3 linked regions of the Caulobacter sp. FWC2 genome follow. The protein of the gene in region 1 interacts with the protein of each later gene in a pairwise test. Links are inferred from orthologs where the notes say so. Each region holds a gene or a part of one and is shown on either strand. Other genes may lie near its edges.

Region 1 (2,984 bases):
CGGCTGTCCCGGCCGAGCGGGCGGTGAAGGTCCCCGACGGCGTCAGCCTGGAGACCGCGGCCGCCGTCCTGCTCAAGGGCATGACCGCCGAGTTCCTGGTCCGCCGGTGTTTCCACGTGAAACACGGCGACCTCGTTCTGGTTCACGCGGCGGCCGGCGGCGTCGGCCAGATCCTGGTGCAGTGGTGCAAGGCCCTGGGCGCGACGGTGATCGCCACCGCCGGCGGCGAGGCCAAGCTCGCCCTCGCCCGCCAACTCGGCGCGGACCACGTGATCGACTACGGCCAAGAAGATGTCGCCGCTCGGGTCGCCGAGATCACCGGCGGCAAGGGCGTGGCCGTCGTCTATGACGGCGTCGGCAAGGACACCTGGGACGCCAGCTTCAAGAGCCTGGCCAAACGCGGGATGCTCGTGACCTTCGGCAACGCCTCGGGTCCCGCGCCCCCCTTCGCGCCGCTGGAGCTGTCGGGCAAGTCGCTGTTCGTGACCCGTCCCCGGCTGTTCGACTATATCGCCACGACCGAGGAACTGGATGAAAGCGCTCAGGCGCTGTTCGACATCATCGGTTCCGGCGCGGTGAAGATCGACATCGGCCAGACCTTCCCGCTGTCGGAAGCCAAGGCGGCGCACGAAGCCCTGGAGGGCCGCCGTACGACTGGCGCCACCCTGCTCATACCGTAGGGCCGACCCCGGCCCGACCAACCTAGTACGGCCAATAAAAAAGGCCCCGGGTAACACCGGGGCCTTTCTCGTATCTGTACTGAGTCTGTTTGGACTCAGGTGTTCATCGACTGGAAGAAGTCGCCATTGGTCTTCGACTGACGCAGCTTGTCGAGCAGGAACTCGATCGCGTCCGACGCGCCCATCGGGTTGAGGATCCGGCGCAGGACATAGGTCTTCTGCAGCTGGTCGCGCGGCGTGATGAGCTCTTCCTTGCGGGTGCCCGACTTGAGCACGTCGATGGCCGGGAAGATGCGCTTGTCGGCGACCTTGCGGTCCAGGACGATTTCCGAGTTACCGGTGCCCTTGAACTCTTCGAAGATCACTTCGTCCATGCGGCTGCCGGTGTCGATCAGGGCCGTGGCGATGATCGACAGCGAACCGCCCTCCTCCACGTTCCGCGCCGCGCCGAAGAAGCGCTTCGGGCGCTGCAGGGCGTTGGCGTCGACACCGCCGGTCAGCACCTTGCCCGACGACGGGACGGTGGTGTTGTAGGCGCGGCCCAGACGCGTGACCGAGTCCAGCAGGATAACGACGTCGCGCTTGTGCTCGACCAGGCGCTTGGCCTTTTCGATGACCATCTCGGCCACCTGCACGTGGCGGGTCGCCGGCTCGTCGAACGTCGAGGCGATGACCTCGCCCTTCACCGTACGCTGCATGTCGGTGACTTCTTCCGGGCGCTCGTCGATCAGCAGGACGATCAGGTAGCACTCGGGGTGGTTGGTCTCGATCGACTTGGCGATGTTCTGCAGCATGACCGTCTTACCCACGCGCGGCGGGGCGACGATCAGGCAGCGCTGGCCCTTGCCGAGCGGGGCGACGATGTCGATGACACGACCCGAGCGATCCTTGATGGTCGGATCGGGCAGTTCCATGTTCAGGCGCTCGTCGGGATAGAGCGGCGTCAGGTTGTCGAAGTGGATCTTGTGCTTGACGTTGTCAGGCGCTTCGAAATTGATCTTCGCCACGCTGGTCAGGGCGAAGTAACGCTCGCCTTCGCGCGGCGAGCGGATGGCGCCGTCGACGCTGTCGCCGGTACGCAGGCCATACTTCCGGATCTGCGAGGGCGAGACATAGATGTCGTCCGGACCCGGGAGGTAGTTGGCTTCCGGCGAGCGCAGGAAGCCGAAGCCGTCCTGCACCACTTCCATGGTGCCCGAGCCCGAGATCTCAACGCCTTCTTCGGCGAGGGTCTTCAGGATCGCGAACATCATGTCCTGCTTGCGCATGGAGTTGGCGTTCTCGACCTCGAAGGTCTCGGCGAACGCCAGCAGGTCGGCCGGGGATTTCTCCTTCAGCTCCTGCAAGGACATGGACTTCAGGCCCAGGGCGGCGACAGCGTCGGCGATGCCGGAGCCGTCGTCCTCGCCTTCGGCCTCGGATTCCGCATCGGCGGAGGCGGCCTCGACCGTCGTATCGATATCGACGGAAGACTCTTCAGAGGTCGCCTGATCGGCGGACTCGACGTCCGAGGCGTGCATTTCGTTTTCGGTTTCTTCGGTCATGACAAGACTCAAGAGTGGGCGCGGTCCCCAAGACGGAGTCCGGCCGGTAAGACTTCGATGGTCACACCGGTCCGCCCATGCGGAAGAACCAGGCGAGCGCGTCTGTTGACGATGACGCGGATCGTTCGGGGGACGAACCTTGGAGCGGAACCGCTCGCGGGGCGCGCCAGGACGGGCGCCGGTCCGTGAAGAAGGGTTCGGAATTTCCGAACTCAAGGGATGCAAACCACGCGGGGCGCGGCTGGTCAAGCGGCGGGCGTGAAACCGTCGTCCTTCGACCAGCTCAGGATGAGGGTTTGCAGGGTCAGGCGCTCGGCGCGATCCTCGCCCGGAACCGGTCGAACGGTCAGTGGTTCAGGAACTTCGTCGTCACCGAGATGACGATGATAATCGCCAGGACGAACGGGATCTCATTGACCATCCGCCAGAACTTTTCCGAACGGACGTTCTCGCCCCGCTCGAACTTCTTGCGCGACGCCGACAGGAAGCCGTGGAAGCCATAGAGGCCGACCAGGGCGACAAGCTTGGTCGCCATCCACGGCTCGGCCAGGAAGTTCCAGCCCCGGATCTGGGCGTCGGCCAGGATCAGTCCAACACCAAACAGCGCCGTGGCGATCGAGGCCGGATTGATGATGCCCCGCAGCAGCCGGCGCTCCATCACCTTGAAGGTCTCGTCCATCTGAGAGCCCAGCTCGGCCTGGGTGTGATAGACGAACAGGCGCGGCAGATAGAGCATCCCGGCCATGAAGGCGATGACCGA
Region 2 (3,062 bases), 750 kb from region 1 along the record:
GAGGCAGGCCGGCCCCGGCGTCTCCCCAGCTTGCCCGGAACAGGTTCGCGACGTGGCCTGGGCGTGGACCGTCAAGGGCGCCAGGACGACCAGAGCAAGCGAACCGAGAAAGCGCGCCAACGCCTTTGCCGAAATCCAGTTCATGGACCGCCCCGTCACTGAAGACCCTCCGTGATGGTGCCCCATCTGGGAGCGGTTAACCACCCCTGGTAGACTACGGCCGTCCGCTCCACGCGAGTGAACGCCAGGTCTGCTGTCGGAGTCGGCGCCGATAGCCGCTTTCGACCCTTAGGCGATCTTGAGCCCCTCTCCTTTAGGGAGAGGGAGGGACCCGCCGCGAAGCGGTGGGAGGGTGAGGGGTTACGAGGTTTGACGGCGTGCCGGCACTCCGTCGAGCGCTGTAACCCCTCACCCCAGCCCTCTCCCTATGGGAGAGGGAGCATGTCCGCTCCCCACCCTCCCCTGTCTTTCGGAACGTCCGCTTTCGAGCGGTCTTCGGTCTTGCCTAGCGAGAGGGAAGGCCGCACGCTTTCACGACCCGCACTGGAGGCTTCGATGTCCGACTTCTCACCCGCGAGCTGGATCGCGGTCTTCGTGGCGGTCGGTGGGGCGCTCATCGTCGTCTTTGTGAAGCGCGGGCGCCGATAGCCGCCGTCTACCGCCCCTTTCGTCCCAGCTTCTGGAGCGCCGCGCGCATGGCGACGGCCTGGGCGGCGGGGGGCTTGGTTTGCGGCTCCGGCGCCTCGGGGACCAGGGCCTGGATCGCCGCCGCTTCGAGGCGTTCCAGGAGATCGTCCGGAATGGCCGGCTCGGGCCGCGCCTTGGCCGGTGCGGCCGCGCGGACCATGCCGGCGATCTTGCGGGCGTCGGCGGCCAGCTGGCCGCAGGCGCGGGCCTTGAGGCGGGCCTGGGCGACCACGGCGGGGTCGGGGCTGGCCTCGATCAGCGCCCAGGCGGCGTCGAGGGCGGCCATCAGCTTGGCCTGCAAGGCGGCGCACCAGGCGCTGGGGTCTCGGGTCGGGCTCATGACCCTAGCATGCGGCCGCCGCGAACGCCGATGACGAGAAACCGTCGTTTTTGGCCAAGCCCTTGAACGGTAACAGAAACGCTCATGACTGGCCGGGGATACAAGCCGGCCAATCCCCGTGTCCGCGCCGTCGCGACAGGCTCACGACGTCACGCCATCCGACGCCCCGATACCCCGCCGCGCTCACGGCAAGACGCGACGCCCTGTGGATAACTCATGCCGCCGACCACGAAAAAGCCCCGCGTCTGGCGACGCGGGGCTCTTTTGATTCGGCGCTGATCGCCAGCGGATCGAAGGATCAGGAGATCTTTTCGACCTGGGCGTATTCCAGCTCGACCGGGGTCGCGCGGCCGAAGATCGAGACGGTGACCCGCAGGCGGGCCTTTTCCTCGTCGACCTGCTCGACCGAGCCGTTGAAGCTGGCGAACGGGCCGTCGATGACGCGGACGTTCTCGCCGACTTCGTACAGGACGACGGTCTTGGGCTTCTCGACGCCTTCCTCGATGGCGCCGACGATGCGCTGGACTTCCTTTTCGGAGACCGGCATCGGCTTGGAGCCGCTGCCCAGGAAGCCCGTGACCTTCGGGGTGTTCTTGATCAGGTGGTAGGCTTCGTCCGAGAGGTTCATCTTCACCAGGACATAGCCCGGGAAGAACTTGCGCTCGGCGTTGACCTTGCGGCCGCGACGGATCTCGACGACCTCTTCGGTCGGCACGAGGATCTCGGAGAAGTTCTCTTCCAGGCCCTGGTTCTTGGCCTGCTCACGGATGCTCTCGGCCACCTTCTTCTCGAAGTTCGAGTAGGCGTGGACGATGTACCACTTGTGGTTCGGGTTGGACGCGGTTTCGGTGCTCATCGTCTCTATCTTATCCCGAGGTCGCCAGCTTCAGGAGCTGATTGATGGCGAAGCCCAGACCGCCGTCGACGGCCAGGAAGAACAACGACGCCAGAACCACCATGATGAAGACCATCACGGAGGTGATCCAGGTTTCCTTGCGGCTGGTCCAGGTGATCTTGCGGGCTTCGGCGCGCACTTCACGGAAGAACTGCGCCGGCGTGGTGCGCTTCTTGGGCGCCGCGGGCGCCACAACGGCGGCGGCGGCCCCGGCGGGCGCCATCGCCGCGGCCGTCTTGGCGGCGCGGTTCTTGATCGCTGACGGGCTGGATCCCGGTTTCCTGGCCATGCTCTAGAGGCTCACGACTTCCTAAACTGGACCCGGACCGACAAGCGGCCCGGTGGCCATAGCCGGGCCCGAAAGCGACCCGTCAAACATATATAGTGGCAGGAGTGGGGGGACTCGAACCCACGACTTTCGGTTTTGGAGACCGACGCTCTACCAGCTGAGCTACACTCCTGCAGACCGACCGCCCTTTCGGGCCGACGGACATCCGGAGACAGACAGCGCGCCGGGAGGCTGGGAAGCCTCGGCGCGCCACGTCCTGTCGCCAGAGCCGCGCCATTTAGCAGGGTCGCGTACGGCGGGCAAGCGGCGCGGAAAGGTTTGAGCGGCTTCGAAGGCCGGACAGCCGTTTTTGTCCTGGCCGGCGGGGCTCGACACGCGGATCAAAGCCGCGCCCGGGGCGTTGTTTCGCCATGCCCACGATCAGCAACCCCGGCTCGCCCTCCGATCGTCCGTCGAATCGCGAGGTCGAGAACGAGAACCAGAAATCCCCGTCCCGCGACGGCAAGCCACCGCGACCGGCCACCGAACCTCACGGCGCGGCCGACAGCACCCGTTCGCCGAAGACCGAGACGGATCCGGGCTCCGGCGAGGGTTGAGACGCCTGGCCCCGCTCGATCGGGACTGGCTCTGGATGTGACCTAGCCGGCCTTGGCCAGCTTGGCCTTGTCGCCCTTGGCGGCCGTGGTCGAGTCGCTGGCCGGCGTGGTCGCGCCGCACTGGATGCCCAGATACGACCACTTCACGTCCGTCAGCTCGCGGCCGCACTGGGTGTTCTTGCCCGCGTCCTTGCCGCGCAGCGAAACCGCGACGCCCTTCGACAGGTCCGGCGCCGGACTGGCGCTGCTGATGTC
Region 3 (2,993 bases), 2.8 Mb from region 1 along the record:
TTCGTCGAGGCGGGCCTGGCCGAGCGCGGCAAGACGCCCGACCAGTCCGATCTGGCGGAAATGGACTCCCTGTGGAACGACGCCAAGGCGGCCGAGAAGAAGGGCTAGTCGCCCTTCCCCTCGGCGCTTCTAGTCGACCGTGCCGACCAGGGCGCCGGGATACTGGCGCTCGAACCGGCCCAGCGCCTGACTGTCCAGCCGGGTGACGATGGTGACGTCGCCGTCCGGACCGTCGTAGCGGTTCAGCACCCGCCCGTTGCGGTAGATCCAGGCGATGGCCTGGCCATCCTGGGCCTTCAGCTGGATCTCGACCGGCGGCGAGTCGTCGATCAGGCCACTGATCCGACGCAGCAGGGCTTCGCAGCCCTCGCCCGTGACCGCCGAGACGGCCGAGGCCTCCTTGCGCCGGGCATGACCCTCGACGACCTCGCGGTCGTCTTCGGAAAGCAGGTCGACCTTGTTCCAGACCTCGACGACGGTCTTGCCCTCGTCGAACGTCACGCCCAGTTCGGCCAGCACGGTCTGGACGTCGCGGGCCTGGGATTCGCTGTCGGGATTGGCCACGTCGCGGACGTGCAGAACCACGTCGGCCTCCTGCACCTCCTCGAGGGTGGCGCGGAAGGCCTCGACCAGCTCGTGCGGCAGGTCGGAGATGAAGCCGACGGTGTCGGACATGATCGCCGGCCGCCCGTCGGGCAGCTTCACGGTGCGCAGGGTCGGGTCCAGCGTCGCGAACAGCATGTCCTTGGCCAGGACTTCCGCCTCGGTCAGGCGGTTGAACAACGTGGACTTGCCGGCGTTGGTGTAGCCGACCAGGGCGACGGTCGGATACGGGACCTTCTTGCGGGCGCTGCGGTGCAGTGTCCGGGTGCGGCGCACCTCCTCCAGCTCCTTCTTGAGCTTGAGAATGTTGTCGCGGATCAGACGGCGGTCCAGTTCGATCTGGGTTTCGCCGGGCCCCCCGGTATTGCCGGTGCCGCCGCGCTGGCGCTCAAGGTGGGTCCAGGTGCGGACGAGGCGCGAGCGTTCGTATTCGAGTCTGGCCAGCTCGACTTGCAGACGGCCTTCACGGGTCCGGGCCCGGCGGGCGAAGATCTCGAGGATCAGCCCGGTGCGGTCCACGACCTTCACCTCCAGCGCCTTCTCGAGATTGCGCTGTTGGATGGGCGTGAGCTGGTCGTCGAAGACGGCGACGTCGATGTGCTCGACCTCGCAGATCACCGCGAATTCCTCGATCTTGCCCTTGCCGAACAGGGTCGCCGGCGTGACGGCGCGCAGCGGCGCGATCACCGTCTCGACGACGTCGAGATCGAGTGCGATCGCGAGGCCGACGGCTTCCTCGAGCCGGGATTGGGGATCCCGGGCCTCGATGGCCGCCTGGCCGCGCAGCTGCCGCGCCGGATGGATGACAAGCGCCTTCAGGATCGGCGCGGCGTGGTCAATCGACCTGGATGTGGATTTGGACAAGCGTCTCTAAATTCAGTCGTCGGAGTCGGCGCTGGGCTCATAGAGCTGAACAGGCTGAGCCGGCATGATGGTGGAAATGGCGTGCTTGTAGACCAGTTGCGACTGGCCGTCGCGACGCAGGAGGACGCAGAAATTGTCGAACCAGCTGACCACGCCCTGCAGCTTCACGCCGTTGACCAGGAAGATGGTGAGCGGCGTCTTCGACTTGCGCACGCTGTTCAGGAAGGTGTCCTGAAGGTTTTGTTTCTTCTCGGCAGACATCGGGGGTTCCCCTCTCATTGTTATCGGAGGGCAACACGCCCCCCACACAAACAAGGCCATGCTAGAGGATTTTTCGCCGAAAGCGACAAGCGCGCAGGGAAAATTTCCGCAAGACCGCGCGGACCGAAGGCTCGTCGATCGAATATCGCTCCGATCTCAGACGGCTTTTTGGCGCGCTCGCTCGATATAGGAGCGCCGCAGGCCGATCGCCACCGGACCAGGCGCTCCGTCGCCCAGCTTGACGCCGTCGACTTGGGTGATCGGCGTGACCAGCGAACCGGCCCCGGTAATGAACGCCTCCCTCGCGGCCTGGGCCTCGGCGATCGTGAACGGCTTCTCACTGAACGGCAGGCCGGTCTCGCGGATCACTTCCAGCAAGGTCGAGCGGGTGATGCCGCGCAGGATGTTGGCGTTGGTGTCGCGGGTGCGCAGCATGCCCTCGGCGTCGATGATCCAGGCGTTGGACGAGGCACCTTCGGTGACGAGGCCCATGTCGTCGACGAACCAGGCCTCGATCGCGCCGCGCTCGCGGGCCGCCTGCTTGGCCAGGGCGTTCGGCAGGAGGCCGATCGACTTGATGTCGCAACGCCCCCAGCGGTTCTCGGGGACCGAGATCACCGAGGCGCCCTTGGCGGCCTTGGATTCGGTGGCCGCGCGGTCCAGCGACTTGGCGGTGATGACGATCGAGGGCGGGACGGCCGGGTTCGGAAAGGCGTGGTCGCGCCTGGCGACGCCGCGGGTGATCTGGATGTAGCAGAGCCCTTCCTTGACCTTGTTGCGTCGCACCGCCTCGCGCAGGACCAGGGTCAGCGATGCCTCGCTCATCGGATGGGCGATGCGCAGCTCGTCCAGGCTGCGCCACAGGCGGGCGAAGTGGCCTTCGGCGTCGGCCAGCTTGCCGCCAAACACGGCCCAGACCTCGTAGACGCCGTCAGCCAGTTGATAGCCGCGATCCTCGATATGCACGGCGGCCTCGCCGTGACGCACGAAGCGGCCGTTCACATAGGCGAAACGCGACATCTACTCTTCCTCCTCCGCCCGGGCGCCGGCCACGCCCAGGGACTTCAGCTTCCGGTGCAGCGCCGAGCGCTCCATCCCGATGAAATTGGCGGTGCGCGAGATATTGCCGCCGAACCGCAGGATCTGAGCGTTTAGATATTCGCGCTCGAAAAGTTCCCGGGCCTCGCGCAGCGGCAGCGCGATGATCCGCTCGGCTCCGATCGCCCCGGCGTGGCCAGCGCTGGGCTGGTCGGCGCCGGCTAGCA

Evidence for each region.
Region 2: the proteins of rho (region 1) and nusG interact in binary tests that used the Escherichia coli proteins (3 or more experiments, as listed by UniProt). The link is inferred for Caulobacter sp. FWC2 from one-to-one orthologs.
Region 3: the proteins of rho (region 1) and hfq interact in binary tests that used the Escherichia coli proteins (3 or more experiments, as listed by UniProt). The link is inferred for Caulobacter sp. FWC2 from one-to-one orthologs.

What each region holds. Positions count from the first base shown.
Region 1 is NZ_PEBF01000001.1:5,167,559-5,170,542, forward strand. It holds rho (transcription termination factor Rho), read right to left. Parts: upstream 2,225-2,984; coding sequence 776-2,224; downstream 1-775. Other genes in the region: CSW62_RS24375 (quinone oxidoreductase), read left to right, coding at 1-680; CSW62_RS24385 (CopD family protein), read right to left, coding at 2,571-2,984. UniProt on the Escherichia coli protein: Facilitates transcription termination by a mechanism that involves Rho binding to the nascent RNA, activation of Rho's RNA-dependent ATPase activity, and release of the mRNA from the DNA template.
Region 2 is NZ_PEBF01000001.1:4,416,849-4,419,910, forward strand. Bases 105-3,062 are described here. They hold nusG (transcription termination/antitermination protein NusG), read right to left. Parts: upstream 1,884-3,062; coding sequence 1,326-1,883; downstream 105-1,325. Other genes in these bases: CSW62_RS20895 (hypothetical protein), read right to left, coding at 105-144; CSW62_RS27115 (hypothetical protein), read right to left, coding at 314-412; CSW62_RS20900 (hypothetical protein), read right to left, coding at 656-1,027; secE (preprotein translocase subunit SecE), read right to left, coding at 1,894-2,211; CSW62_RS20920 (hypothetical protein), read left to right, coding at 2,622-2,807. Also shown: more of CSW62_RS20895, read right to left, coding at 1-104. UniProt on the Escherichia coli protein: Part of the processive rRNA transcription and antitermination complex (rrnTAC). The complex forms an RNA-chaperone ring around the RNA exit tunnel of RNA polymerase (RNAP).
Region 3 is NZ_PEBF01000001.1:2,357,696-2,360,688, reverse strand. Bases 105-2,993 are described here. They hold hfq (RNA chaperone Hfq), read right to left. Parts: upstream 1,729-2,993; coding sequence 1,480-1,728; downstream 105-1,479. Other genes in these bases: ntrX (nitrogen assimilation response regulator NtrX), read right to left, coding at 2,749-2,993; CSW62_RS11295 (D-amino-acid transaminase), read right to left, coding at 1,885-2,748; hflX (GTPase HflX), read right to left, coding at 130-1,467; mazG (nucleoside triphosphate pyrophosphohydrolase), read left to right, coding at 105-108. Outside these bases: more of mazG, read left to right, coding at 1-104. UniProt on the Escherichia coli protein: RNA chaperone that binds small regulatory RNA (sRNAs) and mRNAs to facilitate mRNA translational regulation in response to envelope stress, environmental stress and changes in metabolite concentrations.